2 regions of the Streptomyces sp. NPDC045026 genome follow, and region 2 is predicted to be linked to the other one. Evidence: riboswitches for the same ligand, from Rfam matches in the RefSeq annotation. Region 2 holds a riboswitch; the other holds the start of a gene.
What was found. Region 2 has a riboswitch for glycine ahead of gcvT (glycine cleavage system aminomethyltransferase GcvT). Riboswitches for the same ligand answer to the same signal wherever they lie in the genome.
Positions count from the first base shown of each region.

Region 1: another riboswitch for glycine. It lies ahead of gcvP (aminomethyl-transferring glycine dehydrogenase); the one in region 2 lies ahead of gcvT (glycine cleavage system aminomethyltransferase GcvT).

Region 1 is NZ_JBWKIS010000028.1:175-16,081, forward strand. It holds gene clsA (cardiolipin synthase ClsA) at 34-642, shown strand; gene AC07EJ_RS37315 (sugar phosphate nucleotidyltransferase) at 758-3,253, shown strand; gene AC07EJ_RS37320 (DUF881 domain-containing protein) at 3,343-4,251, shown strand; gene AC07EJ_RS37325 (small basic family protein) at 4,248-4,580, shown strand; gene AC07EJ_RS37330 (DUF881 domain-containing protein) at 4,586-5,461, shown strand; gene AC07EJ_RS37335 (FHA domain-containing protein) at 5,544-6,506, shown strand; gene ftsR (transcriptional regulator FtsR) at 6,523-7,266, shown strand; gene AC07EJ_RS37345 (bifunctional nuclease family protein) at 7,353-7,826, shown strand; gene AC07EJ_RS37350 (MerR family transcriptional regulator) at 8,021-8,665, shown strand; gene AC07EJ_RS37355 (DNA polymerase IV) at 8,721-10,151, shown strand; gene AC07EJ_RS37360 (PRC-barrel domain-containing protein) at 10,137-10,520, opposite strand; glycine riboswitch at 10,635-10,731, shown strand; gene gcvP (aminomethyl-transferring glycine dehydrogenase) at 10,916-13,801, shown strand; gene AC07EJ_RS37370 (DUF5999 family protein) at 13,891-14,088, opposite strand; gene AC07EJ_RS37375 (hypothetical protein) at 14,430-15,017, opposite strand; gene AC07EJ_RS37380 (glutamate-cysteine ligase family protein) at 15,509-15,907, shown strand, end outside.
Region 2 is NZ_JBWKIS010000003.1:455,317-471,223, reverse strand. It holds gene AC07EJ_RS09530 (enhanced serine sensitivity protein SseB C-terminal domain-containing protein) at 44-844, opposite strand; gene AC07EJ_RS09525 (enhanced serine sensitivity protein SseB) at 1,015-1,782, opposite strand; gene AC07EJ_RS09520 (AAA family ATPase) at 1,889-2,566, opposite strand; glycine riboswitch at 2,704-2,807, shown strand; glycine riboswitch at 2,808-2,919, shown strand; gene gcvT (glycine cleavage system aminomethyltransferase GcvT) at 2,967-4,106, shown strand; gene gcvH (glycine cleavage system protein GcvH) at 4,198-4,581, shown strand; gene glyA (serine hydroxymethyltransferase) at 4,595-5,854, shown strand; gene AC07EJ_RS09500 (L-serine ammonia-lyase) at 6,007-7,377, shown strand; gene AC07EJ_RS09495 (L,D-transpeptidase) at 7,407-8,396, opposite strand; gene AC07EJ_RS09490 (glycoside hydrolase family 25 protein) at 8,657-9,208, shown strand; gene AC07EJ_RS09485 (NADPH-dependent F420 reductase) at 9,236-9,976, opposite strand; gene AC07EJ_RS09480 (FadR/GntR family transcriptional regulator) at 10,023-10,715, opposite strand; gene leuA (2-isopropylmalate synthase) at 11,011-12,735, shown strand; gene AC07EJ_RS09470 (M4 family metallopeptidase) at 12,797-14,068, opposite strand; gene AC07EJ_RS09465 (hypothetical protein) at 14,063-14,236, shown strand; gene AC07EJ_RS09460 (hypothetical protein) at 14,254-14,472, shown strand; gene AC07EJ_RS09455 (EF-hand domain-containing protein) at 14,488-14,703, opposite strand; gene AC07EJ_RS09450 (helix-turn-helix domain-containing protein) at 14,745-15,662, opposite strand; gene AC07EJ_RS09445 (GNAT family protein) at 15,721-15,907, shown strand, end outside.

The sequences.
Region 1 (15,907 bases), on a different contig from region 2:
TCGTTGGCTCGTTTCCCCACAGGAGGCCCCCGGGTGGAGGTCCAGGAGACCCGTGTCCAGACGGACCGGGTGCTCACCATCCCGAACATCCTCAGCATGGCGCGTCTCCTTGGCGTACCGCTGTTCCTGTGGCTCATCCTCAGGCCCGAGTTCGGCGGGCCCAAAAGCGATGGCTGGGCCCTTCTGGTCCTGATGCTGAGCGGCGTCAGCGACTATCTCGACGGGAAGCTCGCCCGGCGCTGGAATCAGATCAGCAACCTCGGCCGGCTTCTCGACCCTGCAGCCGACCGGCTCTACATTCTGTCCACGCTGGTGGGACTCACCTGGCGCGAGATTCTGCCGGTCTGGTTGACGGCCATACTGCTTGCCCGGGAACTCGTTCTCCTGGTGATGGTGGGTATCCTCCGCCGGCACGGCTATCCGCCGCCGCAGGTGAACTTCCTCGGCAAGGCCGCGACGTTCAACCTCATGTATGCGTTCCCCCTGTTGCTCCTGAGCGACGGAAGTGGCTGGATCAACACGCTCGCTGCTATTTTCGGATGGGCGTTCGCAGGATGGGGTACAACGCTCTACTGGTGGGCAGGGATCCTCTACGTAGTACAGGTCCGCCGACTGGTCAGGGCGGACTCCACGGCCGATTGAGCTCGCCATGTGGCGGTATTCGAGGCCAGGTCGGCCCGCACTCTGAGATCAGCGGGCCCATCCGGACGGGCGAAGTCGGCTAGACAGTCGTCTCTTCAAGGAGGACGCTTCCGACATGAAGGCCGTCGTAATGGCTGGAGGCGAAGGTACACGCCTTCGCCCCATGACCTCGAGTATGCCCAAGCCGCTCCTGCCGGTTGTGAACCGGCCGATCATGGAGCATGTGCTGCGGTTGCTCAAGCGGCATGGGCTCACCGAGACCGTAGTCACCGTGCAGTTCCTGGCGTCGCTCGTCAGGAACTACTTCGGGGACGGCGAAGAGCTCGGCATGGAGCTCACCTATGCCAATGAGGAGAAGCCACTCGGCACAGCCGGCAGCGTGAAGAACGCAGAGGAAGCACTTAAGGACGACGCTTTCGTTGTGATCTCCGGTGACGCTCTGACCGATTTCGACCTCACCGACCTCATTAATTTCCACAAGGAAAAGGGCGCGCTGGTCACGGTCTGCCTGACCCGCGTCCCCAACCCCCTTGAATTCGGCATCACCATCGTCGACGAACAGGGCAAGGTGGAGCGCTTCCTGGAGAAGCCCACCTGGGGCCAGGTCTTCTCCGACACCGTGAACACGGGCATCTACGTCATGGAGCCCGAGGTATTCGACTACGTCGAGGCCGATGTGTCGGTCGACTGGTCCGGTGACGTCTTCCCGCAGCTCATGAAGGAAGGCAAGCCGGTCTACGGCTATATCGCCGAGGGCTACTGGGAGGACGTCGGCACGCACGAGAGCTACGTCAAGGCGCAGGCCGACGTGCTCGAAGGCAAGGTCGACGTGGAGATCGACGGATTCGAGATCTCGCCCGGAGTGTGGGTCGCGGAAGGGGCCGAGGTCCATCCGGACGCCGTGCTCCGCGGTCCGCTGTACATCGGCGACTACGCCAAGGTCGAAGCCGACGTCGAGCTGCGCGAGCACACCGTGATCGGCTCGAACGTCGTCGTGAAGAGCGGGGCCTTTCTGCACAAGGCCGTCGTCCATGACAACGTGTACATCGGGCCGCACAGCAATCTGCGCGGCTGCGTCATCGGCAAGAACACCGACATCATGCGGGCCGCCCGCGTCGAGGACGGCGCCGTCATCGGCGATGAGTGCCTCGTCGGCGAGGAATCGATTATCCAGGGCAACGTCCGGGTCTATCCGTTCAAGACCATCGAGGCCGGCGCCTTCGTCAACACCTCGGTGATCTGGGAGTCCAGGGGTCAGGCGCATCTCTTCGGAGCCCGCGGTGTCTCCGGCATCATCAACGTGGAGATCACTCCCGAGCTTGCCGTGCGGCTCGCGGGGGCGTACGCCACGACGCTCAAGAAGGGCTCGACCGTCACCACGGCCCGTGACCACTCGCGTGGTGCGCGAGCTTTGAAGCGCGCGGTCATCTCCGCGTTGCAGGCGAGCGCCATCGACGTACGAGATCTGGAGAACGTGCCGCTGCCTGTCGCACGGCAGCAGACCGCGCGGGGCAGTGCCGGCGGGATCATGATCCGTACGACACCCGGAGTGCCGGACTCCGTCGACATCATGTTCTTCGACGAGCGGGGAGCTGACCTCTCGCAGGCCAGCCAGCGGAAGCTGGACCGGGTGTACGCGCGGCAGGAGTACCGACGGGCGTTCCCCGGAGAGATCGGCGATCTGCACTTCCCGTCGAGCGTCTTCGACTCGTACACAGGTTCCTTGCTGCGCAATGTCGACACAACGGGGATCGCGGAGGCGGGGCTCAAGGTCGTCGTCGACGCGTCGAACGGCAGCGCCGGTCTGGTGTTGCCCAGCCTCCTCGGGCGGCTCGGCGTCGACTCGCTGACGATCAACCCGGGGCTCGACGAGTCCCGGCCGACCGAGACGCTGGACGCGCGCCGCTCCGGACTCGTGCGCCTAGGGGAGATCGTGGCGTCCGCGCGGGCCGCGTTCGGCGTCCGGTTCGACCCGGTGGGCGAGCGGCTGTCGCTGGTCGACGAGAAGGGCCGGATCGTCGAGGACGACCGTGCGCTGCTCGTCATGCTCGACCTGGTGGCCGCCGAGCGGCGCAGCGGCCGGGTCGCACTGCCGGTGACCACGACGCGTATCGCCGAGCAGGTGGCCGCGTACCACGGGACGCAGGTGGAGTGGACGACCACGTCGCCCGACGACCTCACGCGCGTCGGGCGGGACGAGGGAACCATCTTCGGCGGTGACGGTCGCGGCGGTTTCATCATTCCGGAGTTCAGCTCCGTCTTCGACGGTGCCGCCGCCTTTGTCCGGCTGATCGGGCTCGTGGCGCGGACGCAGCTGACCTTGAGTCAGATCGACGCGCGGATCCCGCGGGCGCACGTGCTCAAGCGGGACCTCGCGACTCCGTGGGCGGTGAAGGGGCTCGTGATGCGGCGGGTCGTCGAGGAGGCCGGCGACCGGTCCGTCGACACGACCGACGGTGTGCGGGTCGTCGAGGCGGACGGGCGCTGGGTGATGGTTCTGCCCGACCCGGCCGAGGCCGTCACCCATCTGTGGGCCGAGGGGCCCGACGACGCGTCCGCCCGACAGCTGCTCGACGAGTGGGCGGCAGTCGTCGACAGCGCTGGTCACTGAGCCGTCGTAGGTGCCGGTCGGTGCCCGTCACGGGCGTCGACCGGCACACCGGTGGGGCCATTCGGAGGTAGAGGCCACCACGTGCGACGATGTGCGGCATGCCGCAGCAGCCCCCCGATCGGAGCAGTCCCTCCCGGCCCGTGAGCCCGAGGCGCCCCGATGCCTCCATGTCGTTGCTGACGAACGTGATGGACCACAGCCTCGACGACGGATACGCGGAGGCGGCGGCCCGTAAGAAGGCCGAGGGCAGCGGCGGGATGCCGCGCACCCTGCGGGCCAAACTCGGGCTCGCTGCGGGCCTCGTCCTCGCGGCGCTCGTGGTGACGGTGGGGGCGGCGCAGGCGCGGGTCGCGGCACCGGTCGTGGCGAAGGAGCGCGAGGAGCTCATCGCCCGTATCGACCGGGAGACGGACGCCGCGGACGAGCTCGAGCGTCAGGTGGACACGCTCCGCAACGACGTGAGTGATCGCCAGCGTGAGGCGCTGAAGAAGCACGGCGGCGACAAAGGCGAGTTGGTCGGTCTGCTCTCCGGGGCCACGGCGGTGCACGGCCCGGGAGTGAAGCTGGTCGTCGACGACGCCAAGGAAGCCGACCAGGGCGGCGGAGGGCCGCGCGAGAGCGCCGACTTCTCGGACACCGGGCGGGTGCGCGACCGGGACATGCAGCGGGTCGTCAACGGGCTCTGGCAGTCCGGTGCCGAGGCCGTCGCCATCAACGGACAGCGGCTGACGGCCCTGTCCGCGATCCGCGCGGCGGGTGACGCGATACTGGTCGACAACAGACCGCTCGTGCCGCCGTACACGGTGCTCGCGGTGGGGGACGGCCAGCGGCTGAGCACCCGGTTCCAGAACAGCCCTGACGGCCTGTACCTGCACGCGCTGCAGGAGAACTTCGGGATCCGGACCAGTATTTCCGCCCAGGACGACGTCCGCCTGCCCGCGGCGCCGAGCGTGACCGTACGTACAGCACAGCCGAGAACAGAGAAGGGCACATCGTGATCGCCGTACTGGGCCTCGTCGTGGGAGTCGTGGTCGGACTGTTCGTCCGGCCCGAGGTTCCGGCGGTGGTCGAGCCCTACCTTCCGATCGCCGTGGTGGCGGCCCTCGACGCGGTGTTCGGCGGCCTGCGGGCGATGCTCGACGGGATCTTCGACGACAAGGTCTTTGTCGTGTCGTTCCTGTCGAACGTCGTCGTGGCGGCCCTGATCGTGTTCCTGGGAGACAAGCTGGGCGTGGGCGCGCAGCTGTCCACCGGCGTCGTCGTGGTGCTCGGTATCCGCATCTTCTCCAACGCGGCCGCCATCCGGCGGCACATCTTCCGGGCGTGAGGCCGATGTCCGAGGATCAGAACCACGAGAACCACGAGAACCACGAGAACCACGAGCAGCATCGCCTGCGCAAGGAACTGCCGGACGAGGTGGCTGCCGAAGCGGCGGACGATGCGGACGAGGCGGAAGCGCCGGCCGCGGAGACGAAGGCCCCGTCACTGACCGGACGTCAGCGACTGGCCAAGGGGGTGTGGCCGCCGCGAGTCTCCCGCGCGCAACTCATCGTCGCCCTTCTGCTGTTCGTCCTCGGCCTGGGTCTGGCCATCCAGGTGCGGTCCAACAGCGACAGCAACGCGCTGCGCGGCGCACGTCAGGAAGATCTCGTACGCATCCTCGATGAACTGGATGACCGTACTCAGCGTCTGGGAGATGAGAAGCAGCGTCTCGAGGGGCAGCGCACCGAGTTGGAGAACAGCTCGGACCAGGCCGAGGAGGCCCGCAAGCAGACGGTCGAGAGGGAACGGCAACTCGGCATTCTGGCGGGCACCGTGGCGGCGCAGGGCCCCGGGATCACGCTGACGATCAGCGACAAGAAGGGCGCGGTGCAGGCGGACATGCTGCTCGATGCGATCCAGGAACTGCGCGCCGCGGGTGCGGAGGCGATCCAGGTGAACGATGTCCGGGTCGTCGCCGACACGTATTTGACGGACGCCAGCGGCGGGCGGGTGAGTGTGGACGGTCACAAGATCGGCGAGCCTTTCGTCTTCAAGGTCATCGGCAAGCCGCAGGACCTGGAGCCGGCGCTCAACATCCCTGGTGGGGTGGTCCAGACTCTGGAGAAGGAGCAGGCCACCGCTACCGTGACACAGGCGCAGAAGATCGTTGTGGACGCCTTGCGACCGGCGAAGCGGCCTGACTACGCTCAGTCGTCGTCCCAGTGAGGCGGGTGCGCATGGGGGTGGTCCGGCGAGGGCATGAGGTTGCGGGGGGTCGGCGCACCGTAAGCGGGGTGCGTGGTGGAAACTGTTTGGCGGATACGGACGTTGTGAGGATGTCTGTGTCGCCGATGTACGGCGGTGTGTGCAATCAGGGTTCGTCCTGCCCCACGGGCGGGTCTGTTTCGGTCAAGGGGAATCGCCCGTGAAGTTGTTTGCGAAGTTGTTCGGCAAGAGCGCACGTGAGGACAGTGGCAATGCCAACGCCACTGCCCGCCATCGTGCACCGCGTACCCAGGACGCGGAGGTGCAGGGGGCGGAGCGTCCGCTGTTCCGTGATCAGGTCGGTCCGCAGGGTGGTGACATTTCGGGCGGACAGGGCGCGTCGGCTGTTGACCATGCCGCGTCCGGCCGCATAGGTTTCGGGGAACCGTCAACCTCAAGTGCGGGTGGAGGGTTTACCTCCGATCCGTATGCGTCCCATGCCCCCGCGGGGCAGCCGCGGCAGGAGGATCCGTCCATGTCGGCACAGGTGTGTACGAGGTGCGGAAACCGCAACGCCGAGGCGAGCCGGTTCTGCTCCAACTGCGGTGCGCCTCTGCGCGCCGGAGCCGAGCGTCCGTCCGAGACGACCTCGACGATTTCCATTTCGGGCCTTGAGGCCTACGACGCCGAAGTCACCGGTCAGACGCTGTCGCCGGCGCTCTCCCCGGAGGCCCAGGCCGCCGTCGACGCCCTGCCGCTCGGCTCGGCGCTCCTGGTGGTGCGACGCGGTCCGAACTCGGGCAGTCGCTTCCTCCTCGACGGTGAGCTGACCACGGCGGGACGGCACCCGCAGAGCGACATCTTCCTTGACGACGTGACCGTTTCGCGCCGTCATGTGGAGTTCCGTCGCGGGGCCGACGGCGCCTTCACCGTCAGCGACGTGGGCAGCCTCAACGGTACGTACGTCAATCGGGAGCGGATCGACTCGGTCGTGCTCTCGAACGGCGACGAGGTGCAGATCGGCAAGTACCGGCTGGTCTTCTACGCGAGCCAGCGGGGCATCTGACCTGTCAGGAAGGTCCATGCTTCAAACACCGAAGGGCGGTGCCGGTCACGGCATCGCCCTCACGGACAGTCGGCTGATGAGCATCGGCACCGTGCTGAACGTGCTGCGCGACGAGTTCCCCGAAGTCACCATCTCCAAGATCAGGTTCCTGGAGTCGGAAGGGCTGATCGAGCCGCAGCGAACCCCCTCGGGGTACCGCAAGTTCAGCCCGGACGACGTCGAGCGACTCGCGCACGTACTGCGCATGCAGCGGGACCACTACCTGCCGCTGAAGGTCATCAAGGAACAGCTCGACGCCCTGGAACGGGGGGAAGCGATCACGCTGCCCTCTCCGGCGCGACAGGGCGAGGGAGAGGACGGTCAGGCCCTGGGGGGCGGCGAGGGCCCGACAGTGGCCCGTGTGGGCCGTGACGAGTTGCTTGCCGCCGCCGGGATCGAGTCTCCCGAGCTCGACGAGTGGGAGTCGTACGGCCTCATCGCGCCGCTCCCCGACGGCGGATACGACGCGGAAGCGGTCACGGTCGCCGAGCTGGTCATGGAACTGGGCCGCTTCGGGATCGAGCCACGGCATCTGCGGGCCATGAAGGCCGCGGCCGACCGGGAGGCAGGTCTGGTCGACCAGGTCGTCGCACCCCTGCGACGGCACCGCAATCCCCAGACCAGGGCGCACGCCCAGGCCCGCGCGAAGGAGCTGGCAGGGCTGACCGTGAAGCTTCACGGGGCCCTTGTGCAGACCGCGCTCGGCGTGCGTCTGCCCTGATTCGAGGGGCGCTCGCGCGGTGTGCGACCGGCGATCGACGGGTGCCCGACTACCCAAACCTGCCGGGCACGTCCTAGGGTTGCTGTGTGAACGAGCTCGACGTCGTAGGTGTCCGGGTCGAAATGCCCTCCAACCAACCGATCGTGCTCCTGCGTGAAGTGGGAGGCGACCGCTACCTCCCCATCTGGATCGGACCGGGGGAGGCGACGGCCATCGCCTTCGCACAGCAGGGCATGGCTCCCGCACGCCCGCTGACGCACGACCTTTTCAAGGACGTGCTGGAGGCGGTCGGGCAGGAGCTCACGGAAGTACGCATCACGGACCTGCGCGAAGGCGTCTTCTACGCGGAACTGGTGTTCTCGAGCGGGGTCGAGGTCAGTGCCCGCCCGTCGGACGCCATAGCGCTCGCGCTGCGCACCGGTACGCCGATCTACGGCAGTGACGGTGTGCTCGATGATGCCGGGATCGCGATCCCGGACGAGCAGGAGGACGAGGTGGAGAAGTTCCGCGAATTCCTCGACCAGATTTCGCCCGAGGATTTCGGGACCAACAGTCAGTGACGCGAGCGGCCGTCGGAAGACGGCCGCCGCCGCGCCGGTGGCACGGCCGGACCATTCGGCTAGCCTTTCCCCGCGGTGAGGTACGGGAAACCACTCGTAGGGTGATTATCACTCGGCGTGCCGAGTGTGGCGATCGTTGACGCACCCCTGGTGACTGCCTACCGTCGAGAAGGCAGGTCAATGAGGAGGTCGGCGTGAGAAGCAGCGGCGACGGTACGGCTGGGGGCGTCGGACACAGTCCGGCGGAGAGCGGCCCGTACTCGCTTCACGGCCACGCGGCCGATCACATTCCGCGTCGGCCGACGGTGTTGCCGGTGGTCGCTCAGGGGGCTGATGAGGCGACGCCCGAGCAGGTCGGATACCGGGGACCCACCGCGTGCGCGGCGGCCGGTATCACCTATCGGCAGCTGGACTACTGGGCGAGGACCGGACTGGTCGAGCCGAGTGTGCGCCCCGCCCACGGGTCGGGGACCCAGCGGCTCTACAGCTTCCGGGACGTCGTCGTCCTGAAGATCGTGAAACGGTTCCTGGACACCGGTGTCTCGCTGCAGAACATCCGCACTGCGGTGCAGCACCTGAGGGAGCGCGGCTTCGGCGATCTGGAGCGGCTGACCCTCATGAGCGACGGCGCCACGGTCTACGAGTGCAGCTCGCCGGCGGAGGTCCATGATCTGCTTCAGGGCGGTCAGGGGATCTTCGGCATCGCCGTCGGCGTGGTATGGCGGGACGTCGAGAGCGCCCTGTCGCAGCTGCACGGGGAGCGCATCGACACCGGCGAGACCCTCCTCGGGAACAACCCGGCCGACGAGCTGGCGAGACGGCGCAACCGCGCGGTGTGAGCGCGGCCGATGCGTCCGTCGGGGATTGTCAGTGCCGTAGGGCAGCATCGGACATGTGAGAACCGCGCCCACGATTCTGCATCTCGACATGGATGCCTTCTACGCCTCCGCGGAGCAGGCGTCGAAGCCGAGTCTGCGCGGGAAAGCCGTGGTCGTGGGCGGGATCGGGCCTCGTGGGGTGGTGGCCACTGCCTCGTACGAGGCCCGTGTGTTCGGGGTGCACTCCGCGATGCCGATCGGGCAGGCGCGCAGACTCGCGCCCAATGCCGCGTACCTCGTGCCGCGCTTCCGGCTGTACCGGGAGGTCAGTGAGCAGGTGATGGGGCTGCTGCGGGAGCTGTCGCCGCTGGTGGAGCCGCTGAGCCTCGACGAGGCCTTCGTCGATCTGGAGGCCGGTGAGGTGGCCTGGGACGCCGCGTCGGCGCGGCTCGTCGGTGAGCGGCTGCGGGAGGAGATCCGGGCCGTGACCGGGCTGACCGGGTCGGTGGGGATCGCGGCGTCGAAGATGCTGGCGAAGATCGCCTCCGAGGAGGCGAAGCCGGACGGTCTGGTGCTGATCGTGCCCGGCACCGAGCGCGCCATGCTCGGGCCCATGCCGGTGCGCACGCTGCCCGGCGTGGGGCCCGCGACCGGCGACCATTTGAGACGCGCCGGCATCACGACCGTCGAGGAGATCGCCGAGGCCGGCGAGGACGAGCTGGTACGGCTGCTGGGGAAGTCGCACGGGGCCTCGCTCTACGCCATGGCCCTCGCGCACGACGACCGGCCCGTGGTGGCCGAGCGGGACGCCAAGTCGGTGTCGGTCGAGGACACGTACGACGTGGACATCCATGACCGGGTGCGGGTGCGGACGGAGGTCCAGCGGCTTGCCGAGCGGTGCGTGCAGCGGCTGCGGGGGGCGGAGCGGTCCGGGCGGACCGTGGTCCTCAAGGTGCGGCGTTACGACTTCTCCACGCTGACGAGATCCGAGACCCTGCGCGGGCCCACCGACGACCCCGCCGTGGTGCGGGAGGCGGCGGCCCGGCTCCTGGAGTCCGTGGACACGACGGGTGGGGTGCGGCTGCTCGGTGTGGGGGTGACCGGTCTGGCCGACTACACGCAGGAGGACCTGTTCGCGCAGGCGCGGGCGCAGGCCGAGGCCGAGGCCGAGGCGCACGCGGCCGAGGGTGAGGGTGAGACGGAAGGGGCGGCTGGTGCGGGGGAGAAGGGGCATTCGGCCGCGGAAGAGGTCGTGGAGACCGCGGACCGGCGCTGGGTGGCCGGGCACGACGTGCGGCACGAGGAGTTCGGGCACGGGTGGGTGCAGGGCAGCGGGCTCGGGCGGGTGACGGTGCGCTTCGAGACGCCGTACTCGGAGCCGGGGCGGGTGCGGACCTTCCGCACGGACGACCCCGCTCTCGTGCCCGCGGAGCCGCTGCCGCTGGTGGAGGGCGGGGCCGGGCTCGTTCCGGCCCGGGAGGGGGATGCCGGGTCAGGTGTCGTCTGAGTTGCCGGCGATCTTGCCGAAGTCGTGGTCCTGAGGGGGCTCGGGGTCGTCCGGGGCCGTGATGTCGAGACCGTAGTGGTGGTAGAGCTGGAGCTCCTGTTCGGGGGAGAGGTGACGGCCGACCCCGAAGTCGGGGGCGTCCTTGATCAAGGAGCGTTCGAAGGGGATGCGCAGAGTGCCTTCGACCAGCTCGCTCGGCTCCAGGGGGACGAAGGCGTCCCGGCTGAACAGGCCTGTGCGTATCGCCGCCCACTCCGGGACCCCGGTCGCGTCGTCGAGGTAGACCTCGTCGACGGTCCCGATCTTGGCTCCGTTGCGGTCGAACGCCTTGCGGCCGATCAGGTTGCGCGGATCGACATCGGTCTGCACGGGGCCCTCCAGCTGCTCGCAACTCATCCGTAAGCACTACCAAAGTGCACATTGGTGACGGCGGCCACTCGAAGCCGGGGGCATTGTTGCCGCTGGTAGGCTGGCGATGGCTGCTGACCCTGTGCGGGAGAGTCCTCCGGTATGACACCGGAGGCGCCGAAGGAGCAACTCCTCCCCGGAATCTCTCAGGCCCCTGTACCGCACGGACGAGGTCACTCTGGAAAGCAGGGCGGGCGTTCAGGCCTCCGCCCTCACCGACGGTGAAAGTCGGCATGCCCTTCGTGATGTGGGGCGCGCCGGTGAAGCTCTCAGGTTGAGATGACAGAGGGGGAGGCCGTTCGGGCACCCGCGCCGTGGTGCCCCTCGCAGGTCGCAATGACCAGGAGGCCTCCGCAATGACCGCCAACCGTATTCCGCTCTCCCAGCTGGAGCAGGGAATCCCCTTCGAGCAGCGCCATATCGGTCCGGATGAAGCAGCGCAGGCCAAGATGCTCGCGCAGGTCGGGTACGGCTCGCTCGACGAGCTGACGGCGGCCGCGGTGCCGGACGTGATCAAGAGCGCCGAGGCACTCGATCTTCCCGGGGCCCGCACCGAGGCAGAGGTGCTCGCCGAACTTCGCTCGCTCGCGGACCGCAACCAGGTCCTCGACTCGATGGTCGGACTCGGCTACTACGGCACCTTCACGCCGCCCGTCATCCTGCGCAACGTCATGGAGAACCCGGCCTGGTACACGGCGTACACGCCCTACCAGCCGGAGATCTCGCAGGGCCGGCTCGAGGCGCTGCTCAACTTCCAGACGATGGTCGCCGAGCTGACGGGTCTGCCGACCTCGGGAGCCTCGCTGCTCGACGAGGGCACGGCCGCCGCCGAGGCCATGGCGCTGTCCCGGCGCATCGGCAAGGTCAAGAACGGCGCCTTCGTGGTCGATGCGGACGCGCTGCCGCAGACCATCGCCGTGATCCAGACGCGTGCCGAGCCGACCGGTGTCGAGGTCGTCGTCGCGGACCTGTCCGACGGCATCCCGGCCGAGGTCGCCGAGCGCGGCGTCGTCGGCGTCCTGATCCAGTACCCGGGCGCCTCGGGTGCCGTGCGCGACATCAAGCCGGTCATAGAGCAGGCCCACGAGCTGGGCGCCGTCGTCACGGTCGCCGCCGACCTGCTCGCCCTCACGCTGCTGACCTCGCCCGGTGAGCTCGGCGCCGACATCGCCGTCGGTACGACGCAGCGCTTCGGTGTCCCGATGGGCTTCGGCGGTCCGCACGCCGGCTACATGGCCGTCCGCGAGAAGTTCGCCCGCAGCCTGCCCGGCCGCCTCGTGGGCGTCTCCGTCGACGCCGACGGCAACAAGGCGTACCGCCTCGCCCTGCAGACCCGTGAGCAGCACATCCGGCGCGAGAAGGCCACCAGCAACATCTGTACCGCTCAGGTGCTGCTCGCCGTCATGGCCGGCATGTACGCCGTCTACCACGGGCCCGACGGCCTCAAGGGCATCGCGCGGCGCACGCACCGGTACGCGACGCTGCTCGCCGAGGGACTCAAGGCCGGCGGGGTCGAGGTCGTGCACGGCGCGTACTTCGACACCGTGACCGTGAAGGCCGCGGGCCGGGCCGCCCAGATCGTGGGCGCCGCGCGTGAAGGGGGCGTCAACCTCCACCTCGTGGACGCCGACCACGTGTCCATCTCGTGTGACGAGACCACGACGCGTACCCAACTGGGTGCCGTCTGGACCGCGTTCGGTGTCGACGCCGATGTCGAGGCGCTCGACGCCTCGGCCGAGGACACGCTGCCTGCGGGCCTTCTGCGGGGCGACGACTACCTGACGCACTCCGTGTTCCACGCGCACCGCTCCGAGACCTCGATGCTGCGCTACCTGCGCAAGCTGGCCGACCGTGACTACGCGCTCGACCGCGGCATGATCCCGCTGGGCTCCTGCACGATGAAGCTCAACGCGACGACGGAGATGGAGCCGGTCACCTGGCCCGAGTTCGGCCAGCTGCACCCCTTCGCGCCCGCCGAGCAGGCGCAGGGCTACCTCACGCTCATCCGTGAGCTGGAGGAGCGCCTCGCGGAGGTCACCGGCTACGACAACGTGTCGCTCCAGCCGAACGCCGGTTCGCAGGGCGAGCTGGCCGGTCTGCTCGCCGTCCGCGGCTACCACCGCGCCAACGGCGACGACCAGCGCACCGTCTGCCTCATCCCGTCGTCCGCGCACGGCACGAACGCCGCGAGCGCCGTGATGGCCGGCATGAAGGTGGTCGTCGTGAAGACGGCCGACGACGGCGAGATCGATGTCGTGGACCTGCGCGCCAAGATCGAGCAGTACGCCGACGAGCTCTCCGTCCTGATGATCACCTACCCGTCGACGCACGGCGTGTTCGAGGAGCACGTCGCCGACATCTGCGCGCAGGTGCACGACGCCGGCGGTCAGGTCTATGTCGACGGCGCCAACCTGAACGCCCTGGTGGGCCTCGCCAAGCCGGGCCACTTCGGCGGCGACGTCTCGCACCTCAACCTGCACAAGACGTTCTGCATCCCGCACGGCGGCGGCGGTCCGGGCGTCGGCCCGGTCGGTGTCCGCGCGCACCTCGCGCCGTACCTGCCCAACCACCCGATGCAGCCCGCCGCCGGTCCCGAGACCGGCGTCGGTCCGATCTCCGCGGCGCCGTGGGGCTCCGCGGGCATCCTGCCGATCTCTTGGGCGTACGTGCGTCTCATGGGCGGCGAGGGTCTCAAGCGGGCCACGCAGGTCGCGGTGCTCAGCGCCAACTACATCGCCAAGCGTCTCGAGGCGCACTTCCCGGTGCTGTACACGGGCCCCGGCGGCCTCGTCGCGCACGAGTGCATCATCGATCTGCGTCCGATCTCGAAGGCGACCGGAGTCAGCGTCGACGACATCGCCAAGCGCCTCATCGACTACGGGTTCCACGCCCCGACCATGTCGTTCCCGGTGGCCGGAACGCTGATGATCGAGCCGACCGAGAGCGAGGACCTGACCGAGCTGGACCGGTTCTGCGAGGCGATGATCGCCATTCGCGGGGAGATCGAGAAGGTCGGTTCGGGCCGGTGGCCCGCCGAGGACAACCCGCTGCGCAACGCCCCGCACACCGCGGCCGCGCTCGGCGGCGAGTGGGAGCACGCGTACAGCCGCGAGGAGGCCGTCTTCCCCGCCGGTGTCGTGGCCGCCGACAAGTACTGGCCGCCGGTGCGCCGCATCGACCAGGCGTACGGCGACCGGAATCTCGTCTGCTCGTGCCCGCCCATGGACGCGTACGAGAACTGATACACACGCTGACATGCGTCAGGGCCGGTTCCGGGTTTTCCCGGGGCCGGCCCTTTCGTACTGGGGACGCCGTCGGCGTCCGGATCCGCTCAGGCCGCGGTCACGACGTGCACCGGGCGGTGCGGAGCGATGATCTGGCCGTTGGGCAGCAGCTCACCGGTGTCCTCGAAGAGCAGGACGCCGTTGCAGAGCAGACTCCAGCCCTGTTCGGGGTGGTGGGCCACAGGGAGTGCGGCCTCCCGGTCGGCGGAGTCTGCGGACGGGCACGGTGGCTGGTGCTGGCACATGGATGGGATCTTTCCCTGTGGAGTGATGTCGGTGATGGGTGCGATGTCGGTGTCTGTCCTGCGGCTCGAAGCGTTGTTCATGGCCGCCCCCCGTTTGTCGGTCGGTCCGGAACCCAGTGTTGCCCCACGGGCGAGAATCCGCAGGTATTTCGTCGCAGCGGTCCTCACTGGATGAGGACGCGTCACCCGTGCGGACGGTTCACCCCAACTGCACTGTCCCTTCGGGTGGTTCGGGGTGGCCTGACCGGGCTAGTCCGGACGGGCGGGCGAGGGCAGGGCTGCGCCCCGCGACCGGTCGGCATCGGCAGCGGGGCGCGGGCGCGTCAGGCGGCCCGGTCGCGTCAGGCGGGTGAGCCCAGGAGTGGCGCTGGGGTCAGTCGATGGGTGAGGACGGGCAGCAGTTCGGCGACCCGGTGCGGGCGGTGGGCGGCGATGCCGGGCGGCGCGGGCGCGAGCGGGACCAGGAGGTCGCTGGCCGCCGGATGTCCCGTGGAGGCGTCGGCGTTGCAGTCCCCGTGCAGCCACAGGGTGAGCATGTACAGCTCCGGGACCGAGAGCAGGCGCGGCTGGTAGGCCGCGGGCAGGGACTCGGCCTGACGCAGCGCGCGTTCGGTGGCCGCGACGTACGGGCCCTCGAAGAAGTGCGAGAACGCCCAGCCGTCGGCGGTCAGGATCGTGTCGGCGGCGGCGACCGCCCGCTCTCCGCAGCGGATCAGGAAGCGCCAGCCGGCGAGCCGGGTGGGTGAGGGGCCCGCGCTGCCCGTGACCCGGTCCAGTACGTGGACGGGCAACGGGAGTTCGGGGCTCGCCGGTCCTTGGGCGGAGCGCAGGGAAGGGGTGCGGGCCTCGCGGACTGCGGTGGGGGAACCGAGGGCCGTGAGGACGGTGCGCAGGGCGGGCGCGGGAGCCGGAGGGACATGCAGCGGCATGGTGGGTCGCCTCTCATTCGACAGGCACGGTGGATCGAGGGCGTGGCGGGACGAGCGGACGGCGCTGTCTGCTGACCGGGCCAGAGGGGGCGGGGGCAGGTACCGCGAGCGCCAACTCTCTGCCTCGTTCGCGGAGTTTATACGACGCGTGTTCACGCAGTGTTTCGGCTAGCCGTCTCGAAAATACTCGGCAAGGCGTTATTCGGTCATCGAAATGAGGGGAATCTCCCGATTTTAATCGGGGCTGGATCCGTGACCTCGTAATCTTCACGGCGAGCGGACGGCTGATTCTCGTCGGTGTTTATCACCAGGCTAGGTGGAACCTAGTCTTCGACATGCCGCATGCCTCGTGAATGTGCCCCGTGACAACTGCTGCGAGCCTACTCGCCGACGGCGGGGAGCGGGGCGTTATCGATCACATTGCCTGGGCATCATCCACCGAGACACGGCGGCCGGACGGCCGGGCCATCCAAGCGAGGAGGGACGCTTCCATGGGGGAGAAGGTCGTGGCGGGCGCGTTCGACCTGTCCGATCGACGGCACTACCGCAGGAAGTTGCAGCAGTGTCTGGTGGGGCTCGCGAGGCTCCTGGAGGAGCAGCGGTTCGACCGTCCGAGGAATCTGATGGGGCTGGAGATCGAGTTGAATCTCGCTGGGCCCGACGGCATGCCGAAAATGATGAATGCGCAAGTTCTCGAGCGCATCGCGAGCCGTGATTTCCAGACCGAACTCGGAATGTTCAATCTGGAAGTTAATATTGCCCCCCACCGATTGGAAGGCCGGGTTCTCGACCGGCTCGCCGAGGAGCTCAGGACCGGCCTCGCCTATGCCCACCGGAAAGCGAACGAGGTGGACGCCGGGATCGTCATGATCGGCATTCTCCCGACGCTC
Region 2 (15,907 bases):
TGTCTCCGGCGGCAGTTGGAGCGAGGGCCCGCGGTGAACGGTTTCAGTACGTCCCGTGCGGCGGCGGGTACCCGTACCCCGCGGCGGGGGCGGGCGCGGCCGGGGCCGCGTGGGCCTCGCGGTCGTAGAACGGGCGGGCGTTGGCGCGCAGCCACATGGCGACGGGGTCGTGCTCGTCGGACATCGCGACCGTGGAGACGGGCAGTCCCTCGGGCACGGCGACGACCGACTGCTGCATCATCGCGCGCACCGCGTCCACGGACACCGGCGACGTGTCGTACACATCGAGGCCGATCGCCAGATAGGGCGCACCGAGCGTGGGCTGGACCCAGGCGCGGCGCAGCGAGCGGATCGCGGTGGTGCGGTGCGCGTTCTGCGTGAGCAGGGCGTAGAACTGCGGGATCTCGATGGCGGGGTCGCTCAGGCGCAGGGGCCCGGCGGGCTGACGGTCGAGGCCGCCCGCGATCCGGCGCAGGTCGAGCCACGGGATGCCGACGCCGCCGCCGGGCGCGTGCGGGTTGAGCCAGAGGCCGTAGTGGTCGGGGTAGAGCGTGCGGGCCGCGTCGACACCGCCGACGACCTCGTAGGCGCGGCTCCAGCCGGAGGCGGACAGCTCCTGGGCGGAGGTGACACAGGGGGCGTACGAGAAGCCCTCGACCTCCATGTTCCCGTACTGCGCGTCGGGGGATCCGGCCTGGCCGTGCCAGAGCAGCATCCACACCTGGCCGGTGCCCGCGTCCGCGAGCGCGTTGAGCAGCGCCTCGTAGGCGTCGTAACGCCCCGGCGTCACCTGGCGCAGCATGTGCTCGACCTGACCGGCCGCGGCCGTGCCCGACGCACTCACCCGTAACCGCCCCTTCGTGACGTACCCGACGATTTCGACCCGCTCCCCGCGGCGGGACCGCCCAGACAGGTCATGAAACCAGCTTAAGCGGCGATCCTGACACCGACTTGACGTACGCGCGGTCGACCGCATTCCCGTGCCGTCCCCGAACGGGGACCGGCGCCGGGCTTTCAGTGACCCTGCGTGTAGAACGGCCGCAGCGTGGCGCGCATCCAGTCACCGACCGGGTCCTGGGTGATGTCGAGCAGGACGAGGTTCACCGGCCAGGGCGCCGGGGCCCGGCCGAGGGCGCGGCCCAGGGCGTCCATGGGCAGGTTGCGCGCGGGACCCTCCCACTGCGACACCTCGACGCCGACGAAGAGGAGCGGGTCGCCGCCCTCGACGCTGGCGAGGCAGCGGCGGGCGGTGAGCACGACGCCTGCCGCCTCGAACTCCTCGCGCACGGCGGCCAGGAAGTCGACCGGGTCCTCCTGCCAGTCGGGCTCGTAGAGGCTGACCCGGCCGCCCGCGGCGGGCCCGTCCAGCGGCGTACGCCCCGACTTGCACAACTCGGCGACGGCGGGCGGGGGGAGCGGGATGCCGACGGCGCCGTCCGGGTTCACCGCGATCCCGACCTGCGGGGGCAGCCCGCGCGCGAACTCGACGGCCGGCGCGACCGTGCAGCCCATCCGGTCGCCGACGACCGCGAGGAACTGCTCCTCCGAGCTGAAGACGGGCACATAGGCCTGGCCCTCGATCTCCAGCGTCGGCAGGTCGAGGTTCGGGCTGCCGGGCCCGCCGCCCTGGGGCAGCGGTATCCACACCTGGCTGCGCCCGAGGACCTCGACGATCCGTCCGCCCGCCGAGCCGACCCCGAGGGAGGCGGCGAGCACCTCCTCCAGCTCGTTGGCCGGCCACCCGCCGTACGGGTGTGCGTGAGCCTGCGCCGGAATGTCCATGTGCCTACCACCCGCTCTGGAACCGCTCTGTCTGCGGCCGAACCCTAGCGCGTACAAGTGACACGGCACCCTCCGCATCCACCTGCGCACAGAGGGTCACGGTCGCTCAACTCCCCTCGAACCCGATCCCGTTCAGCACATCCGTCGCGTCCCGGTCGAGCAGCACGGCGGACGCGCAGCCCCACGGCAGGTCACCGCGCTCGGCCGACTGCACCAGGACCGCGACCGCGCGGCGGTGCCGGGCGAACGCGTAGCGCGAGACCCCGCGGCCGCGGTCCCGCTGGCCCGCGAGCGCCGTGTCCGCGTCGACGTCGAGCAGCATCAGGTGCAGATCCGCGCCGCGCCGCCCGGCCTCCCTGGCCAGCCAGCGCCGCACCCAGGCCTGCGTGCCGCAGTCGTGCAGGACGACGCTGCCACCCGAGCGCAGGGCCCGCCGCAGCCCGACGAAGTGCGCGAGCCGTACGAGCGGGCGGTACACGGCGTACGGGAGCAGCCGTGGCAGCCGGGCCGCCCAGCGGTCGCGGGTGTCCTGCGAGTCGATACGCACGGCTCCCCCGCCGCCGACCACGCGGCTCATCAGCGTGGACTTGCCGCTGCCCGGGAGCCCCGAGACCACGATCAGGTCACCCCGCGCGAAGCCGAGACGGCGCGGGGTACGCCCGCGCCTGCCGCGCAGATCCCTGACGACGGGACCGCGCCCTGCCAACGGCCCGGGGCGGGACACCGCCCGTTGCGCGACCCCTGTCGCCGCGTACGCACCCGCCACTGCCTTGTGCACCGTGATCGTCCTCCCCGCTCCGGTCACGCCACCCTTGCCCGCCAAGTGTAAAGAGACGGTAATGCCGTACAAGTGGTTTCCCCGTACGGTCGGCATGCAATGATGTGCGCGCCAAGAGCACGACCAACTGCATACCGGCCGCTTGAATCCGCGCGGGAGAGCTCCCCGGACGCCTACGCGTCCCCGGGGGCGCCGAAGGAGCAAGTTCCTCCCTTGAATCTCTCAGGCCCCGTACCGCGCGGGCGAGGCATATCTGAAAAGCGGGCGGCCCTCGGCCGCTCCACCCAAGGTGCAAGCCGCGACCACCCGTACGTGTGGCGCCGGCGAACCTCTCAGGTTCCGATGACAGATGGGGAGGAAGACCATCGCCCTCGTCTGTCATGCCTGGGATCCTGGAGCACCACTCATGAGCAACGTCCCCCGTAAGACCGCCCTCGACGCCCTGCACCGCTCGCTGGGCGCGAAGATGACCGACTTCGCCGGCTGGGACATGCCGCTGCGGTACGGCAGCGAGCGCGACGAGCACCTCGCGGTCCGCACCAAGGCGGGCCTCTTCGACCTCTCACACATGGGCGAGATCACCGTCACCGGGCCGCAGGCCGTCGACCTCCTGGACTACGCCCTCGTCGGGAACATGTCCACGATCGGCCCCGGCCGCGCCCGCTACACCATGATCTGCCAGGAGGACGGCGGGATCGTCGACGACCTGATCGTCTACCGCCTGGGCGAGCACGACGCCGGTCTTCCTGAATACATGGTCGTCGCCAACGCGGGCAACGCGCAGATCGTCCTCGACGCGATCACCGAGCGCGCCGCCGGCTTCGACGCCGAGGTCCGTGACGACCGCGACGCCTACGCGCTGATCGCCGTCCAGGGCCCCGAGTCCCCCGGCATCCTGAAGTCCCTCACGGACGCCGACCTGGACGGCCTCAAGTACTACGCGGGCCTGCCCGGCACCGTCGCCGGCGTCCCGGCCCTCATCGCCCGCACCGGCTACACCGGCGAGGACGGCTTCGAGCTGTTCGTCGCCCCGGAGCACGCCGAGAAGCTGTGGCAGGCGCTGACCGACGCGGGCGCGCCGGTGGGCCTCGTCCCCGCCGGCCTCTCCTGCCGTGACACGCTCCGCCTGGAGGCGGGCATGCCGCTGTACGGGCACGAGCTGACGACGGCGCTGACCCCGTTCGACGCCGGTCTCGGCCGCGTCGTGAAGTTCGAGAAGACGGGCAACGAGGGCCGCTTCGTGGGCCGCGAGGCGCTCGAGGCCGCGGCCCTGCGCGCCGAGACCGCTCCGCCGCGCAAGCTCGTCGGTCTGATCGCCGAGGGCCGCCGGGTGCCGCGCGCCGGGATGTCCGTGGTCGCCGACGGCCAGGTGATCGGCGAGGTCACCTCCGGCGCCCCCTCCCCCACGCTCGGCAAGCCGATCGCCATCGCCTACGTGGACGCGGCACACGCCGCCCCGGGCACGGAGGGCGTCGGCGTGGACATCCGCGGCGCCCACGAGCCGTACGAGGTCGTGGCGCTGCCGTTCTACAAGCGCCAGAAGTAGCCCGACCGTCCTCACAGGGGGCGCCGGAAGTAACCCAGCGCACACCCCTCTCGTTCCGCAGCACCCACCCGCGTACAGGAGAATTCAGATCATGAGCAACCCCCAGCAGCTGCGCTACAGCAAGGAGCACGAGTGGCTGTCGGGCGCCGAGGACGGCGTCTCGACGGTCGGCATCACCGAGTTCGCGGCCAACGCGCTCGGCGATGTCGTCTACGCCCAGCTCCCCGAGGTCGGTGACACGGTGACCGCGGGCGAGACCTGCGGCGAGCTCGAGTCGACCAAGTCCGTCAGCGACCTGTACTCCCCGGTCACCGGCGAGGTCGTCGAGGCGAACCAGGACGTCGTGGAGGACCCGTCGCTGGTGAACTCCGCCCCGTTCGAGGGCGGCTGGCTGTTCAAGGTCCGCATCTCGGAAGAGCCGAAGGACCTGCTCTCCGCGGACGAGTACGACGCGTTCTCCGGCTCCGGCAACTAGGGACACCACGACCATGTCGCTCATGAACACCCCCCTGCACGAGCTCGACCCGGACGTCGCCGCCGCGGTCGACGCCGAGCTGCTCCGTCAGCAGTCGACGCTGGAAATGATCGCGTCGGAGAACTTCGCCCCGGTCGCCGTCATGGAGGCCCAGGGCTCGGTCCTGACCAACAAGTACGCCGAGGGCTACCCCGGCCGCCGCTACTACGGCGGCTGCGAGCACGTCGACGTCACCGAGCAGATCGCCATCGACCGGGTGAAGGACCTCTTCGGCGCCGAGTACGCCAACGTCCAGCCCCACTCCGGCGCCTCCGCCAACCAGGCCGCCCTCTTCGCGCTCGCCAAGCCCGGCGACACGATCCTGGGCCTGGACCTCGCCCACGGCGGCCACCTCACCCACGGCATGCGCCTGAACTTCTCCGGCAAGCAGTTCGACGTGGTCGCGTACCACGTCGACGAGGCCGGCCTGGTCGACATGGCCGAGGTCGAGCGCCTCGCCAAGGAGCACCGCCCCAAGGTGATCATCGCGGGCTGGTCCGCCTACCCGCGCCAGCTCGACTTCGCCGCGTTCCGCCGCATCGCGGACGAGACCGGCGCCTACCTGTGGGTCGACATGGCCCACTTCGCCGGCCTCGTCGCGGCCGGGCTGCACCCCAACCCGGTCGAGTACGCGGACGTGGTCACCTCCACCACGCACAAGACGCTCGGCGGGCCGCGCGGCGGGATCATCCTCGCGAAGAAGGACTTCGCGAAGAAGCTGAACTCGTCCGTCTTCCCCGGCTTCCAGGGCGGCCCCCTGGAGCACGTGATCGCCGCCAAGGCCGTCTCCTTCAAGGTCGCCGCGAGCGAGGACTTCAAGGAGCGCCAGCAGCGCACCATCGAGGGCGCCCAGATCCTCGCCGCCCGCCTGACCTCGGACGACGCCCGCGCCACCGGCGTGAACGTGCTGTCCGGCGGCACCGACGTGCACCTGGTCCTGGTCGACCTGCGCGAGTCCGAGCTGGACGGCCAGCAGGCCGAGGACCGCCTCCACGAGGTCGGCATCACCGTCAACCGCAACGCGGTCCCCAACGACCCGCGTCCCCCGATGGTCACCTCGGGCCTGCGGATCGGCACCCCGGCCCTGGCCACCCGCGGCTTCCAGGCCGAGGACTTCACCGAGGTCGCCGACATCATCGCCGAGGCCCTCAAGCCGGAGTACGACGCGGATTCCCTCAAGACCCGCGTCACCGCCCTCGCCGACAAATACCCCCTGTACCCCGGCCTGAAGTAGTTTCGTACGCATTTGTACGTATGAAAGTTCGGGGCACCGCGCACACTGGACAGTGAGAGCGGTGCCCCGCCCCATGCACCGCCCCCAGCAGCACCCTGCGCACGACCCCGGCAGACAACGGCGTCCACCGAAACCCACCTAGGAGTTCCCCCGTGGCCATCTCGGTCTTCGACCTGTTCTCGATCGGCATCGGCCCGTCCAGCTCCCACACGGTCGGCCCGATGCGGGCGGCCCGCATGTTCGCGCGCCGCCTCAAGAACGAGGGCCTGCTCGCCCACACCGCCGCGATACGCGCCGAGCTCTACGGCTCCCTCGGCGCCACCGGACACGGCCACGGCACCCCCAAGGCGGTCCTGCTGGGCCTGGAGGGCGACTCGCCCCGCACCGTCGACGTGGAGAAGGCCGACGACCGCGTCGAAGCGATCAAGACCTCCGGGAAGATCAGCCTGCTCGGCGTCCACGAGATCCCGTTCAGCTTCGACGAGGACCTGGTCCTGCACCGCCGCAAGGCACTCCCGTACCACGCCAACGGCATGACGATCTTCGCCTACGACCACGAGGGCGCCCTCGTCCTGGAGAAGACGTACTACTCGGTGGGCGGCGGCTTCGTCATCGACGAAGATGCCGTGGCCGGCGAGAACCCGATCGTGCCCGAGGACACGGTCCTCAAGTACCCCTTCCGCACGGGCGACGAGCTGCTCCGCCTCACCAAGGAGACCGGCCTGTCCATCTCCGCGCTGATGCTGGAGAACGAGAAGGCCTGGCGCACCGAGGACGAGATCCGCTCCGGACTCCTCGACATCTGGCGCGTCATGCAGGCCTGCGTCTCGCGCGGCATGTCCCGCGAGGGCATCCTGCCCGGCGGCCTCAAGGTCCGCCGCCGCGCCGCGAACTCGGCCCGCCAGCTGCGCGCCGAGGGCGACCCGACGGCCCGCGCCATGGAGTGGATCACCCTCTACGCGATGGCCGTCAACGAGGAGAACGCCGCGGGCGGCCGCGTCGTGACCGCGCCGACCAACGGCGCCGCGGGCATCATCCCCGCGGTCCTGCACTACTACATCAACTTCGTGCCCGGCGCGGACGAGGAGGGCGTCGTCCGCTTCATGCTCTCCGCTGGCGCCATCGGCATGCTCTTCAAGGAGAACGCCTCCATCTCCGGCGCCGAGGTCGGCTGCCAGGGCGAGGTCGGCTCCGCCTGCTCGATGGCCGCGGGCGCGCTCGCCGAGGTCCTCGGCGGCACCCCCGAGCAGGTCGAGAACGCCGCCGAGATCGGTATGGAGCACAACCTCGGCCTGACCTGCGACCCGGTCGGCGGCCTCGTGCAGATCCCCTGCATCGAGCGCAACGGCATGGCCGCCGCGAAGGCCGTCACCGCGGCCCGCATGGCGCTGCGCGGCGACGGCCGCCACCACGTCTCCCTCGACAAGGTCATCAAGACCATGAAGGAGACCGGCGCCGACATGTCCGTCAAGTACAAGGAGACGGCGCGGGGCGGCCTCGCCGTCAACATCATCGAGTGCTGACGATCAGCGGGGGCTGAGGGCGGCGGCGGTCACAGGGTCGCCGTCGTGCCCTCCCCCGAACCGCTCCCCGCGAGCCACTGGTCCCAGCTGAGGTTGAAGGCCGCGTACCCGTTGTCGGCCGGAGCCTTGGCGCGCGGTGAGCCCGTGATGGTGACGGGGTCGCCCTGCTTGACCTGGCCGTAGAACCACTTGGCGTCGGCCAGCGACAGGTGGACGCAGCCGTGCGAGCCACGGGCGGAGCCGCTGCCCGGGTTCGGGTCACCGGTCGAGTAGTGGACGTACGTGCCGGACTGGGTCAGGTGGACGTCCCAGGGCAGCGTCAGGTCGTAGTAGTTGGCGCTGCCCTTGTTGCAGCTGATGCCGACGCTGCAGGAGGTCATGTGGACCTTCTCCTGCTTGTCGATGACGGCCATCGTGCCGTTCCAGGTGGGGTACTCGGCGCTGCCCGCGTTGATCGACAGCGTCCGCACGGCCTGGCCGTTCTTGGTGACCTTCATGGTGTGGCCGGTGACGGAGACGTCGGCCCGGACGTCGTCGCCGACCGTGAACGAGTGCGTGTAACTGTGCACGCCGTAGCGGCCGTTGCCGTTGCTGACGCCCTTCATGTCGGCGTCGACCTTCACCTTCGTACCGGAGGGCCAGTACGTCTTCGGCCGCCAGTCGGCGCGCTTGTCGCCGAACCAGTGCCAGGCGCCGGCCACCGGCTGCGAGGTGCTGACCTTCATGTGCTTCTCGACGGAGGCGCGCGCCTTGGCCGCCACCGGGTTGGTGAAGACCACCGAGATCGGCATCGCCACACCGACCTTGGCGTCGCTCAGCGGAGTGATCGTCTCCAGGAGCATCGGCGGGCCCTTCGGCTTCGCCGGTGAGGGCTTGGCGCTCGCGCCCGGCTTCCCCGCCTCCTTCCCGTCGTTCCCGCCCGCTGCCTTGTCGCCACTGCCGCCGCCGCAGGCGCTCGCGCCCACCAGCACCGCGACCGTCACGAGCGCGATCCGTATTCCGCCCTTGCGCCGTCCCACGACCTGCCCCACTCTCCGATTCACCCCATGCCCCCCATCGGGCCCAGCTCCCTGTCAGACATCCACACGGCTCCGGCAGTTCCGCGGAGCCATGTAAAGCGTGTTCCAAGACTGCGGCCGCCGAAACGTCCTGGCGGCGGCTCACCGCACAGACGGATCAACGTGCGAAAAGGGGTCCCCCGACGGCACCGGATCGGGGACGATGGTTTTTCGACCTCGTCGCCCCACCGACCAGTCGCCCCACCGACCAGGAGGCCAGCATGCTCCGCGGTATCGACGTCAGCTCCTACCAGTCCACGTTCGACACGGATGGTCTGTCGTTCGTCTTCATCAAGGCGACGGAGGGGCGTTCGTACGTCAATCCGCGCCTGACCTCGCAGACGAAACTGGCCCGTGACGGGGGCTGCGTCGTCGGGTTCTACCACTTCCTGTGGCCGGGCAACCTCACGGCCCAGGCCGAATACTTCGTCAGCAAGGCCCCGGAGAAGTCGGGGGAGCTGCTCGCCGTGGACTGGGAGACGACCGGGGAGGGCACCCACGCGAGCAACGCGGAGAAGGACCGCTTCATCCGCGAGGTGAAGCGCCTGCGCCCCCATCACCGGGTCCTGCTCTACACGAACAGGAATTTCTGGCTGAACGTGGACACGACGTCCTATGCGGGTGACGGGCTCTGGATCGCCGACTACACGACGTCGGGCAAGCCGCGCATCAAGGCGGAGTGGCGTTTCCACCAGTACACCGACAGCCCTCACGACAAGGACGTCGCCGATTTCACGAGCAAGGGCGCGCTGCGGGACTGGGCCACCCCGTGACGCGCCCTCGCACCCGGTGACTCAGACTCAGGCGCGCCACTCCGCCGTACGCCCCGGGGACGCCTCGGCCAGGGCCTTCCTGACGGTGTCCGCGTCCGCCGCGAGGCCGTAGACGGGGGTGCCGGGCTGCTGGCGCCAGGAATCGTCGAGGCCGCCCGTGTCGACCGAGTCGAAGCCGATCCCGTCGAGCAGGCCGCGTACGACCGTCTTGGCCGCCTCGTCGTCGCCGGCGACGGGCAGGGCGATGCGCTCGGCGTCGCCCTTGGGGCGCGGCTTGTCGAGGAGGTCGTGGGCGTAGGTGCCGTTGAAGACCTTGACGACCGGGTGGCCGATCTGGAGCTCGGTCCAGCGGCTCTCGGGCAGGCCCTCCTCGATGGCGGCGATGCGGCCGTCGCGCTGCTGCGGGTAGTAGTTGCCGGTGTCGATGACGGTGACGCCTTCCGGCGCGTCGTCCAGGAGTCCGTCGGGCAGGCCGGGGACCGACTTCATGGGGACGGTGACCACGACGACGTCGGCGCCGCGGGCCGCCTCGGCGACGGTGACCGGCGTGGCACCGGTCTCCTCGGCGAGGTCGCGCAGGGTCTCGGGGCCGCGCGAGTTGGCCACGGACACGTCGTGGCCGACCGCGGTGAAACGGCGGGTGAGGTTGCCGCCGATGTTGCCGGCGCCGATGATGCCGATCTTCATGTCGTGCCCTTCCGGATGTGCGTGCGGGGTGACACGGCGCTCAACCGGTGGTCCCGCGGACGTATTCCGGACCGCCGCCATTCGGGTCATCCCGGACCAAGAAGGCGTCGGACACATCTGGACACGTCTAGTTGTGGCGGGCCAACTTGCCCTGCATCACGGCGAGTTCCTCCCGGGCCGTGCGCTCCGCGGTGTCCTCGTCGCCCGACACGACGGCGTCCACCAGCGCGGTGTGCGCCTCCTCGCCGTGGCCGGCCTCCGCGGCGCGGACGTCGACGAGGGCGAGCAGGTCGATGAGGCCCTGGCGCAGGGCGGGCGCGAACTCGGCGAAGAGGTCGGTGAGTACGGGGTTGTGCGCGGCGGCCACGACCGCCGCGTGGAGCGCGATGTCGGCGTCCACGAACGCGGCACCGCCCTCCTGCGCCTTCGCCCTGCGCACGTCGAGCGCGCCGCGCATCGCCGCGACGTCCTCGGGGGTGCGGCGGCGTGCGGCGAGGCGCGCGGCCTGGACCTCCATCAGGACGCGGACCTCGTAGACGTCGGCGACGGCCGCGGCGCGCAGCCGGGCGGGCCAGTCGTCGACGGGCCGGTCGGCGGTGACGAAGACGCCCGCGCCCTGGCGGGCCCGGACGAGTCCGGCGCCGGCGAGGGCGCGCAGGGCCTCGCGGACCGTGGAGCGGCCGACGCCGAGTTCCTTGGCGAGGGTCGTCTCGCCGGGCAGCTTGGTGCCGACCGGCCAGTGCCCCGACGCGATCTGCTCGCGCAGCCGCTCGGCGGCCTGTTCGACCAGGGGGCTGGGACGGAGCGCACCGAGCGCCACGGGAATCACCTGCTCTTCTTTGAACACCGCATGCGACACCGCATGTGAATACGGCATGTGAACACCGCTGCTCGTCTTGAACACCGCGCGAACGCGGAGACTTTATCCCCCGGCCGCGCCGGACTTTCCCAAAGTACTTGTCTGAGGACCTGAGCTGTGACTAGCCTACTGCTCATGATCTTCTGCGGTCTCCTTCTTCTCGGCTGCCGCGGCGGGGCCTGACGCGACCGGCACCCCGCCGCGGGATGCCGTGCTGCCGGTCGTCGTCCGACCGAGCCGAAGGACACGTCACCCCATGACCACCGCCTACGACTGGAACCCGCAGCAGCCGGGCCCCATGCCGTACCACCGCTACCGCCCGCACCACGACCGCGTCGACGTCCCCGTGCGGGAGCGGAGCTGGCCGGGCGCCCGGATCGAGCGGGCGCCCCTGTGGGTCCCCGTCGACCTGCGCGACGGCAACCAGGCGCTCGCCGAACCGATGGACACCGGCCGCAAGCGCCGCTTCTTCGACCTGCTCGTCCACATGGGGTTCAAGGAGATCGAGGTCGGCTACCCGTCCGCGAGCCGTACCGACTTCGACTTCGTACGCCACCTGGTGACGTCGGGCGCCGTCCCCGACGACGTCACGCCCGTCGTCTTCACGCCCGCGCGGCGCGATCTGATCGAGCGCACCTTCGCGTCGATCGACGGCCTGCCGCGCGCGGTCGTCCACCTGTACATCCCGACCTCCCGCGTCTGGCGCGACGTCGTGCTCGGCCGCGACCGGGCGCAGGTGCGGGAGACCGTACGGGACGCCGCCGCGCACATGGCGCGCCTCGCGGACGCCCGGCCGGGCGCGCACATCCGCTTCCAGTTCGCCCCGGAGACCTTCAACGTCACCGAGCCGGACTTCGTCCTGGAGATCTGCGACGGCCTGACCGAGCTGTGGGACGCGAGCCCCGACCGGCCGGTCACGCACAACCTGCCCGCGACGGTCGAGATCGCGACACCGAACGTGTACGCGGACCAGATCGAGTACATGCACAGGAACCTGTCCCGCCGTGACTCGGTGATCCTTTCCGTGCATCCGCACAACGACCGCGGCACGGGCGTCGCCTGCGCCGAACTCGCGGTCCTCGCGGGCGCCCAGCGCGTCGAGGGCTGCCTCTTCGGCAACGGCGAGCGCACCGGCAACGTCGACCTGGTCACCCTGGCCATGAACCTGTACGCACAGGGCGTCGACCCGATGCTCGACTTCTCCGACATCGACGCCGTACGGGAGGTGGTCGAGCGCTGCAACCGGCTGCCCGTCCATCCCCGCCACCCCTACGGCGGCGACCTCGTCTATACGGCCTTCTCCGGGACGCACCAGGACGCGATCAGCAAGGGCCTCGCGCATCACGCGGCGTCCGCCGCCGCGGCCGGGGTCCCGGCGCGGGAGGCCCGCTGGGACGTGCCGTACCTACCCATCGACCCGGCCGACGTGGGCCGCAGCTACGAGGCCGTCATCCGCGTCAACTCGCAGTCGGGAAAGGGCGGGATGGCCTATCTGCTCGGCACCCACCACGGCGTCGACCTGCCGGCGAGGATGCGGCCCGAGTACGCGCGCGTGGTCCAGGAGGCCACGGACGACAGCGGGCACGAGGCGAGTCCGAAGGACCTGTACGAGCTGTTCCGCGCGACCTATCTGGAGCCGGGGCGCGGCGCCGGGCACGTGTCCCTGACGGCGTGGTCGACGGACGGCGAGGGGCAGGCGCACCGGTTCGTGTGCACCCTCCAGGTGGGCGACCGGACGGGCGACTTCGAGGGGCGGGGCGGCGGGACGCTCTCCGCGTTCGTGGACGCGCTCGCCGCGGCCGGGGTCGGCGTCGACGTCGTCGATTTCACCGAGGACACGCGCGGCGAGGAGGCCACCGCGTACGCACAGTGCCGGGTCGACGGCGTGACGGCGTGGGGCGCGGGCCGTGACCCCTCGCCGCTGGTGGCGTCGGTCCAGGCGGTCCTGGCGGCCGTGAACCGGGCGGTGACGGCGGCGTAGCGGAGCGGGGGCGCCCGCCGGGACTTCCGGTGGGCGCCCCCGCGAGGACGGTCGGGCCGGGCTACTCGCAGGTGCCCGCGAACGTCTTCCTGGTCACGACGTCGGTCGCCGCGGCGCTCGTGTCCAGCCACGCGATCCGCTGGCCGTCACCGAGGGACGGGGCCAGCTGGGCGACGGAGGAGCACGAGACGCGGGTGTAGACACCGGTCCCCGCGACGATGTCCGCGGTCCTGGCGACCTGCGCCTTCATCGGTCCGGTCCAGGAACCGATCGCGCCCCAGGCGTCGTAGGACGCATACGCGAAGTAGTCGTCGGTGACCGAGAACTGGGCGATGTACGCGCTCGACGGCTTGCTCAGCTTCGCCGCCTTGGACAGGTCTCCGAGCGGCGCCGACATGAACTTGGTGCTGGGGATCAGGAAGCCGCCCGTCTCACGCCAGAAGACACGGTCGGAGGTGATCTGGAGGTCCGAGACGTAGCTGAACAGAGGGCTGGCGATCCGCTTGCTCTGCGTGGTGCCCGTGGCGATGTCGTATACGTACACCCAGGTGCCGTCACCACCGGCCCAGGCGATCGTGCCGTGCTTCATGGCGAGGTGCGCGGCCTTGGTGCCGGCCTCGGGCGTCACGTCGACGGTGGTGCCGTCGGCCTTGCGGAGCATGACGTCCTGCTCGCCGTCGGCGGTGGTGCGGATGTAGGCGAGCGCCCCGTGGTCGGTGACCGGCTCGGTCTCGTCGGCGTCCGGGGTGTCGACGATCTTCCTGATCGGGCCCTGGCCCTTGTCGCCCGCGCCGTAGACGCCGATGCCGTCGGCGGTGATCCGGGTGAAGACGATCCGGCCGCCGTCGAGGGACGGGTCGAGCAAGTAGGCGTCTTTCTGGGCGAGTTCGTGCTGGTGCTTCTTGTCGAAGCGGCCGACGGTGATACCGAAGCCGGCCGACCCCGCGCCCCAGGCGACGGCGTCGCCGTGACCGATGGCGTAGACGTCGCCGTCGATCTGCGCGGCCTGCTCGTCGACTGCTCCGCCGTAGACCTCGTACGCGGGCAGCACGTTGCCGGCGAGCGTGGTGGCGTCGTGGGTGCCGCCCTTCTGCTCCCAGCCCCGCTCGATGCCGTGGGCGTCGAAGGCCTTGGCGATGGTGGCGAGGTCGGCCTTGGAGACCTTCAGGGACTTGGCCGCGAGGGTGACCGCGTTGCGCATGTCGGTGAAGCCGGACAGCGGCGTGAGGTAGTTCTGCGCGGAGCGGTAGACGATGCGGTCCGCGAGCTTCGGGTCGAGGTTCTTGCGGATGTCCCACAGGGCGCCGCCGACGATGGTGGAGTTGTAGTGCACTCCCCCGTTGCCGATGTCCAGCGTGATGGGCTCGTGGTCCCGAGCGTACGACTGGGCGGAGCGGTGCCGTTCCGCCAGGTCGCCGACGAGCGACTCGACCCGATGCAGCGCGGCACGGCGGGATTCGAGGAGCGGTCCGAGCGCGAGGACGGGTGGGCGGCGCGGTAGCGGACGGTGCCGTCGCGGTGTTCGACGCTGGCGAGGCCGCGTTCCACGAGGAGGCCGAGGGCGCGGACGATGTCGTCCGGCACGGTCCCCGGGCCGGTCAGGGCGGCCGGTTCGCTGTCCGGCCGGTCCACCAGAAGCCGGTAGACGGCGTCCTCCTCGGGGCCGAGCCCGAGGAGGGTGAGCAGCGAAGCGTCCGCGAGTCCCGGCACCTCGGGCGCCGGGACTCGCGGACGTGACTGGGGTCTCAGCGCTCAGGCCTTGCTCAGGTTCGCCCAGAACTCGTCGAACGAGAGGACCTTGTCCCCGTTGGCGTCCTGCCGGGCGATGAGCGCCTCGGCGACCGACTCGGTGACGTTGAAGTCGCCCATCTGAGCCATCGCGCTCTTGTACTCGGCCGCCGTGATGAAGCCGTCGCCGTCCGCGTCGAACCGCTGGAACGCCTTGCGTGCTTCCTCGATGTCCGCCACCGGGTCCACCCCTTCTTGCTGTAACACTGACGGGGGTCAGATTAACTGGCTGTACGAGCGCGCAGTGCGGCGACCACCCAAGCCAACTCCTCGTTGTGCCGGGGCAGCGTTTCCAGGCCCCGCACCAGGGACACCAGGTCCCGGAACCGGGCCACGTCGTTGTTGGCCGCGGCCTCCATGCGCTCCAGTACGGCGGCCAGGTCGGCGTCGGCGCCGAGCAGGCCCCGCAGCACCTCCTTCGCCGCCGGCGACTCGGGAGCGATGCCGCGCTCCCGTGCCTCCCCGGCGAGCTGCACCAGGCGGCTCATGAACCACAGCGAGCTGCCCGGCGGCACGTCGGGCCCCCGGTCGGCGGCGTTGAACTCGATCATCCTGCGCATGTGCGCCCGGAAGTCCGGGTCCTGCATCAGCTCGGCCAGCTCGACCCACGCGTCGACCTGCGCGGCCGTCGGGTCGTCCGGCAGTTCCGGAACCATGACCCGCATCCGGGTGCGGATGTCCGGGTCGGCGGCGTCCAGGCCGCCGAAGGTCTGCTCCATGAAGTCGTCGACGATGTGCTTGCGCTCGGCGGCGCTCAGGCGTGCAAGCTTGTTCATCAGGGCCATCTCCTCTGCGCTCGAGTTCCTCTTCGCGACGGTCGACAGGACGGCCCGGCTCAGCCGCAGCGAGCGGATCTGCGCGTCCAGCGCCGCCACGTGCGCTGCGGCCACGGTCGCGATGTCCGACTCCCCCTCCACCACCCGCCGTACGTCGTCCAGGCCCAGGCCCAACTCCCTCAGAGTGCGGATGAGTTCGAGCCGGGCGAGAGACTGGGCGTCGTACAGGCGGTAGCCGCCGGAGCTGCGTCCGACGGGCGGCAGGGCGCCCACGTCGGACCAGTAGCGGATGGTGCGCACCGACAGGCCGGTGCGCCGGGACAGCTGCCCGATGGTGAGCAGCCGCGGGCCGTCGTCGATCATGTGGAGGAGTCTGGACCTTCCAGCGGGTGGAGACTCAAGCGAGCCGAGGGGAAACGTCATGCCGGGCACTGTGCGGGACATTCTGGACGCCGCGGCGCGAGGAGTCTTCCCCCCGCCGGACGGGGGCACGACGGTCGTGCCGCAGGCGGATCACCGGGACGCCGGGGTGCTGTCCTTCACCGCCCACTCCGTGGTGTTCACGGACGAGGACCCGGAGTGGGTGCACGAGACGCTGCACGGCCTGG